One region of the Variovorax sp. F042 genome, then DNA from elsewhere that is predicted to be linked to it. Evidence: riboswitches for the same ligand, from Rfam matches in the RefSeq annotation. Region 1 holds a riboswitch; the other holds the start of a gene.
What was found. Region 1 has a riboswitch for glycine ahead of ACZYSP_RS30440 (D-amino acid dehydrogenase). Riboswitches for the same ligand answer to the same signal wherever they lie in the genome.

Region 1 (7,531 bases):
GGCTGCACCTTCGCCTCGGAGCCGGCGGGGCTGTTCGGCTGGGTCGACACGGGCGTGGACACCGACGCGCTCACGCAGCGCATGCTCGACCAGGGCTACCTGCTGGCGCCGGGCTCGCTGTTCCATGCGCGCCGGCCCCCGAGCACGATGATGCGGATCAACTTCGCCACGTCGCAGGATGCGACCTTCTGGAAGGTCTTCAGCAAGGTCCGAAGCGAGCTCTGATGGCAGGTAAAAGGCGGGGAGGTCCGGGCCAAAAGGCCGGAGGCTTGGAGTAAGCTGGCAACACAAGAAAACCCACCCAGGAGACCACCCGCATGAGCACCGCCAGCAAGCCCTTCGACTTCAGCCAGTTCGTCCCCGGATTCGACTTCCTGAAGAACCTCGCCGGTGGCGCCGCGGCGGGCACCGGCGCCGGTTCGGTGCCAGGGATTCCGAGCCTTGCGAGCTGGGTGGCTCCCACGCTGAGCGTGGAAGAGGTCGACAAGCGCATCCAGGAGCTCAAGACGGTGCAGTACTGGCTCGAGCAGAACGGCCATGCCCTGAAGGCCACGATCCAGGCGCTCGAAGTGCAGAAGATGACGCTGTCGACGCTGCGCGGCATGAACGTGCGGATGGAAGACATCGCCAGCGCGTTCACCAAGCAGGCAGCCGCGATGGCGCCGGCGCCTGCCGCGGCAGCTCCGGAGCCCGAACCCGAAGAGGTCGAGGAAGAGGACGAGATGCCCGAAGAAGAGGCTCCAGCACCGACGAAGTCGCGCAGCAGGCCGGCTTCGGCCAAGGCAAAGACCGCGGCGGCCGACGGAGCCGGCGTGGTCGATCCCATGCAGTGGTGGGGCTCGCTCACCGAACAGTTCCAGCAGATCGCCAGCTCGGCGCTGCAGGACGCGGCCCAGCTGAAGGTGCCGGCCATGGCCCAGCCGCTGGCCGATGCGGTCGGCAAGGTCATGGGCAAGCCGGCAACAACGGCCGCCCGCAAGCCTGCTGCGGCCAAGAAGGCTGCAGCGCCGGCTGCCAAAAAGAAGACATCGACAGCCGCGCGCAAGCGAACCTCCGCCCGGCGCTGACGTCATACACATCCATTTGTTGAAGAGAACGGGTTGGCACGCATCATGAAGTTGTTTCCCTCCGGTCACGCCACCCATCCGCAATGGCGCATGGCGGCCGGCCTCGTGCTGGCCCAGTTGCGCGCACAGATGGCCCTGCCCGACTACGCCTCGTCGCCGACGCTGGGGCTGCTCTACATCACCGACCACTATGCAAGCGAGGCGCAGGACATCCTCGACCACCTGAGCGCCGAGCTGCCCGAAGTGACCGACTGGTCGGGCACCGTCGGCATCGGCGTGTCGGCCAACAACGCCGAGTACTTCGATGAACCCGGCATGAGCCTGATGCTTTGCGCCTTGCCGAGCGACCAGTACCGCGTGTTCTCGGGCGTGGCGCCGCTGGGCAATTCCGAAATGAGCGGCTTCGAGGCGCACACGGCACTGGTGCACGCCGACCCGGCAACGCCCGACCTGGCCGAGCTGATCGCCGAGATGGCGGGGCGCACCGACACGGGTTATCTGTTCGGCGGGCTGTCTTCGGGGCGCGGCAGCGCGCTGCAATTCGCAGTCGGCGGCAACGGCAACATCCGCGGGCACGGGGCGGCGGGTGGGGTGTTCTCGGGCGGCCTGTCGGGCGTGGTGTTCGGCGAAGGCGTACGGCTGGTGTCGCGCGTCACGCAGGGCTGCCAGCCGCTGCGCTCGGGGGCAGTGCGCGAACGCGAGATCACCGAGGCCGACGGCAATCTGCTGCTGAAGCTCGACGGCGAGCCGGCGCTCGACGTGCTGCTGGCCGATCTGCAGGTGTCGCTCGAACGGCCGCAGGAGGCCATCGACGCCGTGCGCAACACGCTGGTCGGCCTGGCCGATGCCGGTAGCGACGGCATCCGCCGCACCGGCGACCTGGGCGCCGACGTGCTGGTGCGCCACATCATCGGGCTGGACCCGACGCGGCGCGGCATCGCCATTGCCGATGTGGCCGAGGCCGGCATGCGGCTGACCTTCTGCCGCCGCAACGCGCAGGCCGCGCGGGCCGACCTGATGCGCATCTGCGCGGAAATCCGCGAGGAACTGGAGCCCGAAGAGCAGACGCTCGCCACCGCGCGCGCCGTGGCGGCGGGCGAAGCCGAGGCGGCGCCGCATCCGGCACGGCGCATCGCAGGGGCGGTGTACGTGAGCTGCTCGGGGCGCGGCGGGCCGCATTTCGGCGCACCGGGCGCTGAGTTGCAGATCGTGCGGCACGCGCTGGGCGACGTGCCGCTGGTCGGGTTCTTCGCTGCGGGCGAGATTGCCCGGCATCACCTGTATGGCTATACCGGGGTGCTGACGGTGTTTACGGCCAACGACTGAACGCGATCAGGCCGGCTGCAGCGCGCGCGGCGCGGGCGCAGGCATGCCGGTGAACGCGAAATCCACCTCCGGCGCCAGCCCGCTCACGATCCGCGCGATCGACTTGCCCGAGCCGCAGGCATGCGTCCAGCCGAGCGTGCCGTGGCCCGTGTTGAGGAACAGGTTCGGAAGCCTGGTCTTGCCGATCAGCGGCACGTTGCTCGGCGTGGCGGGGCGCAGACCGGTCCAGAACTGGGCCTGCGTGGTGTCGCCAGCGCCGGGGAAGAGCTCTTCGACGCGGCGCACGATGGCTTCGCAGCGCACGCGGTTCAGGTCGCGGTCATAGCCGTTGAGCTCGGCCGTGCCGGCGATGCGCAGGCGGTCGCCCGACTCCGAGGTGTAGCGCGAAAACACGAGCTTGAATTCGTCATCCGTCAGCGAGACCTGGTGGGCCTTCGACGCGTCCTTGACGGGCAGCGTCACCGAATAGCCTTTGGCCGGGTAGATCGGCAGGCGAATGCCCAGCGGGGCGGCATACAGCGGGCTCAATGAACCCATCGCCAGCACGAAGGCGTCGCCGCGGATGCGCTGGAAGCGGCCTTCGCTGTCGGTGGCTTCGACGTGATCGATGCTGCCGCCGGCTTCGCGCAGCGCGGTCACGGTGTGGCTCATCAGGAACTTGACGCCCGCCGCGGTGGCCAGGCCCACCAGTTCGCGCGCGAAGCGGTTGGCGTCGCCGGACTCGTCCTCGGCCGTGTAGGTGGCGCCGGCCAGCTTCGGGCGGATGTGGGCGAGGGCGGGCTCGATCTTCACGGCTTCGTCGGCCGAGATGACCTGGCGCTCGCAGCCCAGGGCGCGCATCTGCTCGGCGGGCGCGAGGGCGCCGTCGAACTCTTTTTGCGTCGTGTAGAAGTGCAGGATGCCCTGCGTGCGCTGGTCGTAGTTCAGGCCGGTGTCGCGGCGCAACTGTTGCAACATCGAGCGGCTGTATGTTCCGAGACGCACGATCTGCTCGATGTTGTGGCGGGTGCGCGCCGGCGTGCATTCGCGCAGGAACTGGAGGCCCCAGAGCCACTGGCGCATGTCGGCGCGGATGCGGAAGAGCAGCGGGGCGTCTTCCTTGCCCAGCCACTGCAGCACCTTGAGCGGCGCGCTGGGGTTGGCCCAGGGCTCGGCGTGGCTGACGGAAATCTGCCCGCCGTTGGCGAAGCTGGTTTCAGCGGCTGGGGTGGCTTGCCGGTCGATCACGGTCACTTCGTGGCCGAGTTGCTGGAGGTAGTAAGCCGAGGTCACGCCGAGCAGGCCGGCGCCAAGAACGATCACGCGCATTTCAAATACCTTTGAGGTTGCAGCGCTTGAACGACGGGTGTGGTGTGCTATTGAATAAATAGCAAAGCAACCGGACGACCGTAGTCCAAGTTGCCGCTCCCCCTGTCCTCGGTACCTGAGAGATTCGCCCGCTGCGCCCGCAGAGGGTTTGCTCCTTCGGTGCATCACGACCACGTTGGGCGGTGTGATGGCTCTCCAGACGGCGTTTCAGTTGGTGCAGTACAGGTCCCTTGTTCGGACCGACCTGAGCGTTTATGGGAGTTTGCGCCTTCGGTAGGGCCACCGGGGTGGCCCGCTCTCCTGCAGTGGGGCGATTGTAGGCGGGGCTTGCGCGGGCGCCAACCTTTGATTTCTCTCCTCTGGCCGAATGGGATAATCGCCTGTTGATTTGCCGCAAGGCGATCGTTCCATATATCAGCAGGGGACTTCATGATCCTGGTTACCGGCGGCGCTGGCTTCATCGGCGCCAATTTCGTACTCGACTGGATCGCCAACGGCGACGAGCCGGTCGTGAACCTCGACAAGCTGACCTACGCAGGCAATCTCGAGACCCTCGCGTCGCTCAAGGGCAACCCGAAACACATCTTCGTGCAGGGCGACATCGGCGACAGTGCTTTGGTCGATCGCCTGCTGGCCGAGCACAAGCCGCGCGCCGTGGTCAACTTCGCCGCCGAATCGCACGTGGACCGCTCCATCCACGGCCCCGAAGACTTCGTGCAGACCAACGTGCTGGGCACCTTCCGCCTGCTCGAATCCGTGCGCGGCCACTGGAGCGCGCTGCCAGCCGAGCAGAAGACGGCCTTCCGCTTCCTGCACGTGTCCACCGACGAGGTCTACGGCTCGCTGTCGAAGACCGACCCCGCCTTCACCGAAGAGAACAAGTACGAGCCCAACAGCCCGTATTCAGCCAGCAAGGCCGCCAGCGACCACCTCGTGCGTGCCTGGCACCACACCTACGGCCTGCCGGTGCTGACCACCAACTGCTCCAACAACTACGGCCCCTTCCACTTCCCGGAGAAGCTCATCCCGCTGATGATCGTCAACGCGCTGGCCGGCAAGAACCTGCCCGTGTACGGCGACGGCATGCAGGTGCGCGACTGGCTCTACGTGAAGGACCACTGCAGCGCCATCCGCCGCGTGCTCGAAGCCGGCAAGCTGGGCGAGACCTACAACGTGGGCGGCTGGAACGAGAAGCCCAACATCGAGATCGTCAACACCGTGTGTGCGCTGCTCGACGAGCTGCGCCCCAGGGCCGACGGCAAGCCCTACAAGGAACAGATCACCTACGTCACCGATCGCCCCGGCCACGACCGTCGCTACGCCATCGATGCGCGCAAGCTCGAGGCCGAGCTCGGCTGGAAGCCCGCCGAGACCTTCGACACCGGCATCCGCAAGACCGTCGAGTGGTATCTGGCCAATGGCGAGTGGGTGCGCAACGTGCAAAGCGGCGCGTATCGCGAGTGGGTCGAGAAGCAATACGACACGACGAAGGCTGCGGCATGAAGTTGCTGCTGCTGGGCAAGGGCGGACAGGTCGGCTGGGAGCTGCAGCGCAGCCTGGCGCCCCTGGGTGAACTGGTCGCGCTCGACTTCGACAGCACCGATTTCAACGCCGACTTCAGCCGGCCGGAGCAACTGGCCGAGACAGTATTGAAGGTGCGTCCCGATGTGATCGTCAATGCGGCGGCGCACACGGCCGTCGACAAGGCCGAGAGCGAACCTGACTTCGCGCGCAAGCTCAACGCCACCTCTCCGGGAATCGTGGCCGAGGCGGCCCAGCAGATCGGCGCGCTGATGGTGCATTACTCGACCGACTATGTCTTCGACGGCAGCGGCACCAGGCCTTGGAAGGAAGACGACGCGACCGGCCCGCTCAGCGTGTACGGCCGCACCAAGCTCGAAGGCGAGCAACTGGTGGCCCAGAACTGCGCTCGTCACCTGATCTTCCGCACCAGCTGGGTGTATGCCGCGCGCGGCGGCAACTTCGCCAAGACGATGCTGCGACTGGCGAAGGAGCGCGACAAGCTGACCGTCATCGACGACCAATTCGGCGCGCCCACGGGTGCGGAGCTGCTGGCCGACGTGACGGCGCATGCCATCCGGGCGACGCTGCAGGACCCGGCCAAGGCCGGCCTCTATCACGCCATCGCCGGCGGCGAGACCAGCTGGTACGGCTATGCGCGCTTCGTGATCGAGCAAGCCAAGGCGGTGGGTGTCGAACTCAAGGCCGGCCCGGAGGCCGTCGAGGCCGTGCCGACCAGTGCCTTCCCGACCCCGGCAAAGCGCCCGCACAACTCGCGCCTGGACACCACCAAGCTGCAGACCACGTTCGGTCTGCGCCTGCCGCCCTGGCAGGAAGGCGTCGCGCGCATGCTGCGCGAGATTCTTTGAACTTTCACGAGAAAAAGAACATGACCAAGACGACGCAACGCAAAGGCATCATCCTGGCCGGTGGCTCGGGCACCCGCCTGCACCCCGCGACCCTGGCGCTCAGCAAGCAGCTGCTGCCGGTGTACGACAAGCCGATGATCTACTACCCGCTCAGCACGCTCATGCTGGGTGGCATGCGCGACATCCTGATCATCAGCACGCCGCAGGACACGCCGCGGTTCGAGCAATTGCTGGGCGATGGGAGCCAGTGGGGGATCAACCTGCAGTACGCGGTGCAGCCCAGCCCTGACGGGCTGGCGCAGGCGTTCATCATCGGGGACAAGTTCGTCGGGAACTCTCCGAGTGCACTTGTGCTGGGGGACAACATCTTCTACGGGCATGACCTTGTGCACCTGCTGTCCGAGGCGGACACGAAGACTTCCGGGGCCACGGTGTTCGCGTACCACGTTCAGGACCCGGAGCGATACGGCGTGGTGGCCTTCGACGCCAAGGGCAAGGCGAGCAGCATCGAAGAGAAGCCGCTGAAGCCCAAGAGCAGCTATGCGGTGACGGGGCTGTACTTCTACGACAACCAGGTTGTCGACATCGCCAAGGCTGTAAAGCCAAGCGCGCGTGGGGAGCTGGAGATCACCGCGGTGAACCAAGCCTACCTGGATCGCGATCAGCTGAATGTGCAAATCATGCAGCGCGGCTATGCATGGCTGGACACGGGCACGCACGACAGCCTGCTGGAAGCGGGGCAGTTCATTGCGACGCTGGAGCATCGGCAGGGGTTGAAGATTGCCTGTCCTGAAGAGATCGCTTGGCGCAATGGGTTTATTACAAGTGAAGAACTCGAGAAGCTGGCAACGCCGCTGGCCAAGAGCGGGTATGGCAAGTACCTGAAGCATCTGCTGAGTGAAGAGGTCCGCTCGTGAAGGTCACCTCCACCGTCATTCCCGATGTGCTGATCGTCGAGCCAAAGGTGTTCGGCGACGCACGGGGATTTTTCTATGAGAGCTTTAACGGCCGGGCCTTCGACGAAGCCGTGGGCCGGCATGTCGAGTTCGTCCAGGACAATCATTCGCGTTCAGCCAAGGGTGTGCTGCGCGGATTGCACTACCAACTGCAGCAGACACAGGGCAAGCTGGTGCGCGTGGTGCGTGGCGCCGTGTTCGATGTGGCGGTGGACATTCGTCGCGCCTCGCGAACATTTGGCCAATGGGTGGGCGTGGAGCTTACTGAAGACAACCACAAGCAACTCTGGGTGCCCGAAGGCTTTGCGCACGGCTTCCTTGTATTGAGCGAATCGGCGGATTTTCTCTACAAGACCACCGACTACTATGCGCCGGCGCATGAACGAGCCATCCGGTGGGATGACAAGGCCATTGGAATCCGTTGGCCGGAGGTCGGCGTTTCGCCAGTCCTGTCCACGAAGGATCTGGCCGGTCTGTCGTTGGA
Region 2 (7,531 bases), on a different contig from region 1:
CAGCACTTCGCCAACTCGGCACTCGGCGGCGAGCGCGAGCAGATCGAGGCCATCCAGCTCGGCACGCAGGACCTGGTCAACACCTCGACCGGTCCGGTGGGCAACTTCGTGCCCGAGGTCAAGATCGTCGACATTCCGTTCCTGTTTCGCGACTACGACCATGCGCGCAAAGTCATGGACGGCCCCATCGGCCAGGACATCCTGACCAAGTTCCCGAGCAAGGGCATCATCGCGCTGGCCTGGACGGAGAACGGCTTTCGCCACATGACGAACAGCAAGCGCGACATCGTCAAGCCCAGCGACGCAGCCGGCCTGAAGATGCGCACCATGGAAAACAAGGTGCACATGGACGGCTACCGCACCTTCGGCATCCTGCCCACGCCCATGGCTTTCCCTGAACTGTTCGGCGCGCTGCAGCAAGGCACGGTCGACGGGCAGGAGAACCCGATTCCGGTGATCCTGTCGTCGAAGTTCTCGCAGGTGCAAAAGCACCTCTCGCTCACGGGCCACGTGTACTCGCCGGCGCTGCTTCTGCTGTCGCCGAAGGTGTGGAACAAGCTGTCTGACGCCGACAAGAAGGTATTCACCGAAGCCGCGAAGAAGGCCGCCATTGCCCAGCGCAAGAAGGTCAACGACGACGAGAACAACGGCATTGCCCAGCTCGAGAAAGACGGCATGAAGGTCACGCGCACCGTCGACGGCGCCGCCTTCCGCGAGGCGCTGAAGCCCGCCTACGTGAGCTACGCCAAGGAATTCGGCGCGGACAACATCAAGAAGATCACGGACGTCAAGTAAGCCCTGAGCCGCAACGGCCGGCCCTCCGGCAACGCGCCCGGCACGCATGCGTGCGCCGGGCGCTTCGTTTTTCAGACAGAACAGAGAACAACACAAAGTGCAAGCCTTCGAGCGCTACTTTCTCGCCGCCAACCGCTGGGCGCTGATTCTTCTGCTGGCCGCCATGTCGGTCATCATCTTCACCAACGTCGTGCTGCGCTACACCACGAGCCAGTCGCTCGAATGGGCCGAGGAGGTGTCGCGCCACATGATGATCTGGCTCACCTTCCTGGGCGCCGGGCCGGTGCTGCGCTACGGCGGGCACATCGCGGTCGAGAACCTGCAGGACGCCTTGCCCCGCAGCGCGGCCGTCGCGGTGCGCATCGTCGTCGCCGGGCTGCTCTTCGCATTCTTCGGCTTCATGGTCTGGTACGGCTGGCTGTACATGGAACGCACGATGTTCCAGCTCACTGCCGTGACTCAGATTCCGTTCGCCTACATCTACAGCGCGATGCTGTTCGGCGGCATCTTGTTGATCGTGCACTGGCTGCTGGTGGTGCGCGGCTACGTGCTGCGCAGGGAGTTCGCGTCCGACGCGCACTTCGACGCCAACGCCTCGGCATCGCTGTAAGGAGAACGACCATGGATGCCAGCATTGTTCTGATCGTTTCCGCCTGCATTTTCCTGGCCATCGGCGTGCCGGTGGCCTTTGCGCTGGGCCTTTCCACCGTTACCACGCTGATCCTCGCGGAGAACTACCCGCTGATGGTGCTGCTGAAGGAAACCTTCACCGGCATCGACAGCTTTCCGCTGATGGCGGTGCCCTTCTTCATTCTTGCGGCCGAACTCATGAGCGGCGGCTCGCTCACCGAGGTGCTGCTGCGCTTCGCAGGCCAGTTCGTGGGCCACCGACGCGGCGGGCTGGGCTACACCAACGTGGTGTCGCTGACCTTCTTTTCGGGCATCTCGGGCTCGGCGCTGGCCGACGCGGCGGGGCCGGGGTCGATGCTCATCAAGATGATGGACAAGGCCGGCTACGACCGCTCGTACGCGGCGGCGCTCACGGCCTCGACCGCCATCGTCGGGCCGATCATTCCGCCCTCGATCATCATGATCATCTACGCGCTGCAGGACGAGAGCGTATCGGTCGGCACGCTGTTCGCGGCCGGCATCATGCCGGGCATCCTGATCGCGGTGGCGATGTGCGTCGTGAACTTCTACGTCTCGAAAAAGCGCAACTACAAGGGCGATGGGCAAACGCCTCCGCTGCGCGAGATCCTGGTCACGACCTGGAAGGCGATTCCTGCGATCCTGCTGCCGGTGGTGATCCTGGGCGGCATGCGCGCCGGCTGGTTCACGCCGACCGAGGCCTCGGTGGTGGCGGTGTTCTATGCGCTGGTGTGCGGCAAGTTCGTCTACCGCACGCTCGAGTGGAAGATGCTGCCCGACATCCTCTCGCGCTCTGCCCTGCTGTCGGCTTCGGTGCTGATCATCATCGGGCTGTCGGCCTCGTTCGCGTGGGTGCTGACCATCGAGGGCATTCCGCAGCAGATGGCCGAATGGCTCATCAGCATGAACCTCTCGCCGTGGATGTTCCTGATCATCGTCAACGTGTTCCTGCTGCTGTTCGGCATCTTCATCGAGCCGCTGCCGGGTGTGATGGTGCTGGCGCCGATCCTTGCGCCGGTGGCCATCAAGCTGGGTGTGGACCCGGTGCACTTCGCGATGATCGTGATCTTCAACCTCACGCTGGGCATGATCACGCCGCCGGTGGGCGGGCTGCTGTTCGTGACCTGCAACGTGTCGAAGGTGCCGATGTCGGCGCTGGTGAAGGAGCTGGTGCCGTTCCTTTGGGCCCATGGGGCGGTGCTGGTCATCCTGACCTTCGTGCCCGCGCTGAGCACGTGGCTGCCGCACGTGCTCGGGTTCAAGTAGCGGCCCGGGCTCCGGGGCCTGATCGGCCCGGTGAATCGGCGGATGTTCACTGCCAGAATCGGGCGACGGGCCAAGGGCCAACAACCGACAAGGAGGGGACTGCGCCATGAATCGATTCCTGAGCTGCCTGCTGGGCGGCGCCTTGCTGGCTCCGGCTGCCTTCGGCGCCCCGCCCGCAACGCCCGCCGCGGCACCAGCCCCCGTATCGGCAGCAGCGCCGGCCGATCCCGCCTCCAGCATCCGCGAAGTCGAAGCCGCCGTGCGCGCCTGGGCCGCGGCCTGGTCAGCCCGGGACGTGGTGCGCTACCTGGCCGCCTATGCACCCGACTTCACGCCGCCGCGAGGCCAGGACCGCAAGGCCTGGGAGGCGGACCGCCGCGCGCGCATTACCGACAAGACGACCATCAGCGTGAGCATCGACAGCCTGGTCATCAGCGTCCAGGGGCAGGCGGCCAGCGCGAGCTTTCAACAGACCTACAGCGCCGACAAGCTGCGCGAGAAGAGCCGCAAGACGCTGGAATTGCAGCGCGTGGGCAACCAGTGGCTCATACGCAAGGAAAGCGCGGGCTGAAGGCCAGCCGCGATTGCCCCTGTAAGGCAAACGGTTCATGAAGATGTCACCACTTGCAACGATGCTGCAGCCCTCGATTCCCGAAAGCTGTGGCTGCCATGTTTCCCACCAAGACCGACAAGGCGCGCGACGAACTCCAGGGCGGACAGCGCACGCTCAGCCAGCGTGAGCGCGCCCTGCTGCTGATGGCCGATGGCCGGCGCTCGCTGACCGACTTCAGTCCGCTGTTCTCCAACCGGGTTGAAGCCGAACAGGCGATCCAGGCGCTGGTGCAGCGGGGTTACCTGCAGGCCCCGCAGGCTGCTGCTGCGGCACCGGCGCCCGCACCGGTAGCAGCCCCCGCCCGGCCCGCGCCTATCGCCGCCGCCGAGCCGATCCAGGTCGCCACCACCTCGGCCGACACCTTCGACGGCAAGCGCTCGCTGGCCACCACGCGCATGTTCCTGTTCGACATCTGCGAGCGCATGTTCGTGCGGCGCGACCCGAAATTCGCGCTGCAGATGCGCGACGCCCTGCGCGAGGCCCGCGACCGCGAGGCGATGCTGACCATCGCCGCGCTGATGCTCACCGAGATCGAGAAAACCGCCGGGGTGGAGCGGGCCGAATCGCTGCGCGAGCGCATCGACAAGCTGCTGCCGCCGGCCGAAATCATCCACTGACGCCGAACCCCGGCCCCGCGCGATCCACTACACTCGCCAGGGTCAGGAGAGAGCCCCGCGTGCCGGGGCCGCCGAAGGCGCAGGGGTTTCCCGAACGCTCAGGCAAAAGGACTGACAAGGCGCCGGTGAACACCGGCGTTTCCTTGCTGGAGAGAGGCCGTTGCAGTGAAAACTGCCCATCGGCCCACCGAAGGAGCAAACCCCGATCGTGGGGCGAATCTCTCAGGTAAAGCGGACAGCAGGGGTGGCCCATGGCTTGCGTCATGGATTTCGTCTGCCCCTTTGGAGTGCCCCGTGGCTGCTTCTTCCGCCCCCGCTACCGAACTTCTCAAGACGCCGCTGTACGACCTCCACGTGGAGCTCGGTGCCCGCATGGTGCCCTTTGCCGGCTATTCGATGCCGGTGCAGTACCCCGCCGGCCTGATGGCCGAGCACAAGCACACGCGCGACGCGGCCGGCCTGTTCGACATCTCCCATATGGGCCAGCTGCGCCTCGTCGGGCCCGATGCGGCGGCGGCTTTCGAAACCCTGATGCCCGTCGACGTGGTCGACCTGCCCGCCGGCAAGCAGCGCTACGGCCTGCTGCTGAACGACGAAGGCGGCATCCTCGACGACCTGATGTTCTTCAATGAAGGCAACGGCTCGATCTTCGTGATCGTCAACGGCGCCTGCAAGGTGGCCGACATCGCCCACATCCAGCAGAAGATCGGCAGCCGCTGCCAAGTGCAGCCCCTGCCCGACCACGCCCTGCTCGCGCTGCAGGGCCCGCAGGCCGCGGCCACGCTGGCGCGGCTGTCGCCCGGCATCGAGCGCTTCGTGTTCATGACGGGCGGCGCGGTGCAGATCGGCGGCATTGCCGCCTTCGTCACCCGCAGCGGCTACACCGGCGAAGACGGATTCGAGATCTCGGTGGCCGCCAAGGACGCCGAGGCGCTGGCCCGCCTGCTGCTGGCCCAGCCCGAGGTCAAGCCCATCGGCCTGGGCGCGCGCAATTCGCTGCGGCTCGAAGCCGGGCTTTGCCTCTACGGCAACGACATCGACACCACCACCACGCCTGTCGAGGCCTCGCTCAACTGGGCGATGCAGAAGGTGCGCCGCACGGGCGGCGCGCGCGAAGGCGGCTTTCCAGGCGCGGCAAAGATCCTCGCGCAGCTTGCCGTAGCTGCCGCAGGCGCTGCCGGCCACACCGACCACGACACGCTGAAGCGCAAGCGCGTGGGCCTCGTCGCCCTCGAACGCATTCCGGTGCGCGACGGCACGGTGCTGCAATCTTTCGAAGGCCATGACATCGGCATCGTCACCAGCGGCCTGCTCGGCCCGACGGCCGACCGCTGCATCGCCATGGGCTACGTGGCCACCGCCTTCGCCGAGCCGGGCACGCGCGTGCAGGCCATCGTGCGCGGCAAGCCGGTGCCGATGGAAGTCTCGACGATGCCTTTCGTGCCCACCCGCTACTACCGCGGCTGAGCCTGGTCGACAGGCTAGGCTCTGCACCCCGATTCATTTTTTCCACGAGGAGTTTTTCCATGAGCATCAAGTACACCAAGGACCACGAATGGGTGTCGGCCGAAGGCGACGCAGCCACCGTCGGCATCACCGTGCATGCGCAGGACGCGCTGGGCGACGTGGTGTTCGTCGACCTGCCCGAAGTCGGCAAGACCTTTGCGCAAGGCGAAGTTGCCGGCGTCGTCGAATCGGTCAAGGCCGCGGCCGACGTGTTCATGCCCGTGTCGGGCGAGATCACCGAAGTGAACGAAGCGCTGCGCGCCGATCCGTCGCTGGCCAACAGCGACCCGCTGGCCGCCGGCTGGTTCTTCAAGGTCAAGCTGAGCGAGCCCGCGCAGCTCGACGCCCTGCTGGACGCGGCCTCCTACGACAAGTTCGCCGCCGAATCCTGATCCGCTGAGTTCCTCAGCCACCTTCCTTCTTCTCCCCGAGCCCTCACCGCCATGCCGACGCCCGCCCTTCCCTCTTTGCAAGAACTAGAGAACGCCGAAGAATTCCTCGCCCGCCACATCGGCATCGATGCGGCGGACGAGGCGCGCATGCTGCCGGTGATCGGCTCGGAAACGCGCGCGGAGCTCATCGACGGCATCGTGCCCGCGGCCATCCGCCGCGCAAAGCCGATGCGCCTGCCCGCACCGGCAACCGAAGCCGATGCGCTGGCCGAGCTGAAGGTGATGGCGTCGAAGAACAAGGTGTTCAAGAACTTCATCGGCCAGGGCTACTACGGCACGCACACGCCGGGCGTCATCTTGCGCAACGTGCTCGAAAACCCCGCCTGGTACACCGCCTACACGCCCTACCAGGCCGAAATCTCGCAGGGCCGCATGGAAGCCCTGCTCAACTTCCAGACGATGGTGTGCGACCTCACGGGCATGGCCATCGCCAACGCCTCGATGCTCGACGAGGCCACGGCCGCAGCCGAGGCCATGACGCTCGCCAAGCGCAGCGTGAAGAGCAAGAGCAACGTGTTCCTGGTGTCGGGCGATTGCCATCCCCAGACCATCGAAGTCATCAAGACGCGCGCCGCGCCTCTGGGCATCGAAGTGAAGGTGAGCACCGTGTCGGAAACGCTGCCGCACCTGATGGTGAGCGGCGAGTTCTTCGCCGCGCTCGCACAGTACCCCGCCACCACCGGCCACGTGCACGACCTGCGTCCGCTCGCGGGCCACGCGCATCAGTGCGACGCCGCCCTCATCGTCGCGGCCGACCTGCTGGCGCTCACGCTGCTCGTCGCACCCGGTGAATTCGATGCCGACATCGTCTGCGGCACCACGCAGCGCTTCGGCATGCCGCTGTGCAACGGCGGCCCGCACGCCGCCTACCTGGCCTGCCGCGACGAATTCAAGCGCTCGCTGCCGGGCCGCCTGGTCGGCGTGAGCGTCGACACGCACGGCCAGCCCGCATACCGCCTCGCACTGCAGACGCGCGAGCAGCACATCCGCCGCGAGAAGGCCACGTCCAACATCTGTACCGCGCAGGTGCTGCCGGCCGTGGTGGCCAGCATGTACGCCGTGTACCACGGGCCCGATGGCCTCACGCGCATTGCGCAGCGAGTGGCAGCGCTCACGGCAATCCTCGCCAAGGGCCTCACGCAGATGGGCCGCGAGCCGGTCAACACCACCGCGTTCGATTCACTGACCATCCGCACCGGCGAAGACACGCCGGCGATCATCGAGCGCGCGCAAGCCGCCGGCGTCAACCTGCGCCAGCGCCTGCAACAGCACCTGGGCATCTCGCTCGACGAGACCAGCACGCGCGCCGACGTCGAAACCCTGTGGAGCCTCTTCGCGCCCGCCGGCACGCAGGCGCCGCGCTTCGATGACCTGTCGGGCAGCACCACGCCGCTGATCCCCGAAGACCTTCGCCGCAGCAGCGCCTTTCTCACACACCCGGTGTTCAACACCCACAAGAGCGAAACCGCGATGCTGCGCTACATCCGCAGCCTGTCGGACAAAGACCTGGCGCTCGACCGCAGCATGATTCCGCTGGGCAGTTGCACGATGAAGCTCAACGCGACGAGCGAGATGATCCCCATCACCTGGCCCGAGTTCGCCAACATCCACCCCTTCGCACCGGCTGACCAGCA

Region 2: another riboswitch for glycine. It lies ahead of gcvT (glycine cleavage system aminomethyltransferase GcvT); the one in region 1 lies ahead of ACZYSP_RS30440 (D-amino acid dehydrogenase).

Annotation. Positions count from the first base shown of each region.
Region 1 is NZ_JBVASX010000015.1:85,806-93,336, forward strand. Features, by position in the region: gene ACZYSP_RS30425 (aminotransferase-like domain-containing protein) at 1-225, shown strand, start outside; gene ACZYSP_RS30430 (PhaM family polyhydroxyalkanoate granule multifunctional regulatory protein) at 318-1,067, shown strand; gene ACZYSP_RS30435 (FIST signal transduction protein) at 1,113-2,393, shown strand; gene ACZYSP_RS30440 (D-amino acid dehydrogenase) at 2,400-3,701, opposite strand; glycine riboswitch at 3,794-3,910, opposite strand; glycine riboswitch at 3,914-4,014, opposite strand; gene rfbB (dTDP-glucose 4,6-dehydratase) at 4,131-5,204, shown strand; gene rfbD (dTDP-4-dehydrorhamnose reductase) at 5,201-6,091, shown strand; gene rfbA (glucose-1-phosphate thymidylyltransferase RfbA) at 6,112-7,008, shown strand; gene rfbC (dTDP-4-dehydrorhamnose 3,5-epimerase) at 7,005-7,531, shown strand, end outside.
Region 2 is NZ_JBVASX010000001.1:1,179,451-1,186,981, forward strand. Features, by position in the region: gene ACZYSP_RS05685 (TRAP transporter substrate-binding protein) at 1-795, shown strand, start outside; gene ACZYSP_RS05690 (TRAP transporter small permease) at 893-1,405, shown strand; gene ACZYSP_RS05695 (TRAP transporter large permease) at 1,417-2,709, shown strand; gene ACZYSP_RS05700 (L,D-transpeptidase Cds6 family protein) at 2,816-3,280, shown strand; gene ACZYSP_RS05705 (hypothetical protein) at 3,379-3,939, shown strand; glycine riboswitch at 3,973-4,063, shown strand; glycine riboswitch at 4,076-4,188, shown strand; gene gcvT (glycine cleavage system aminomethyltransferase GcvT) at 4,234-5,406, shown strand; gene gcvH (glycine cleavage system protein GcvH) at 5,466-5,837, shown strand; gene gcvP (aminomethyl-transferring glycine dehydrogenase) at 5,889-7,531, shown strand, end outside.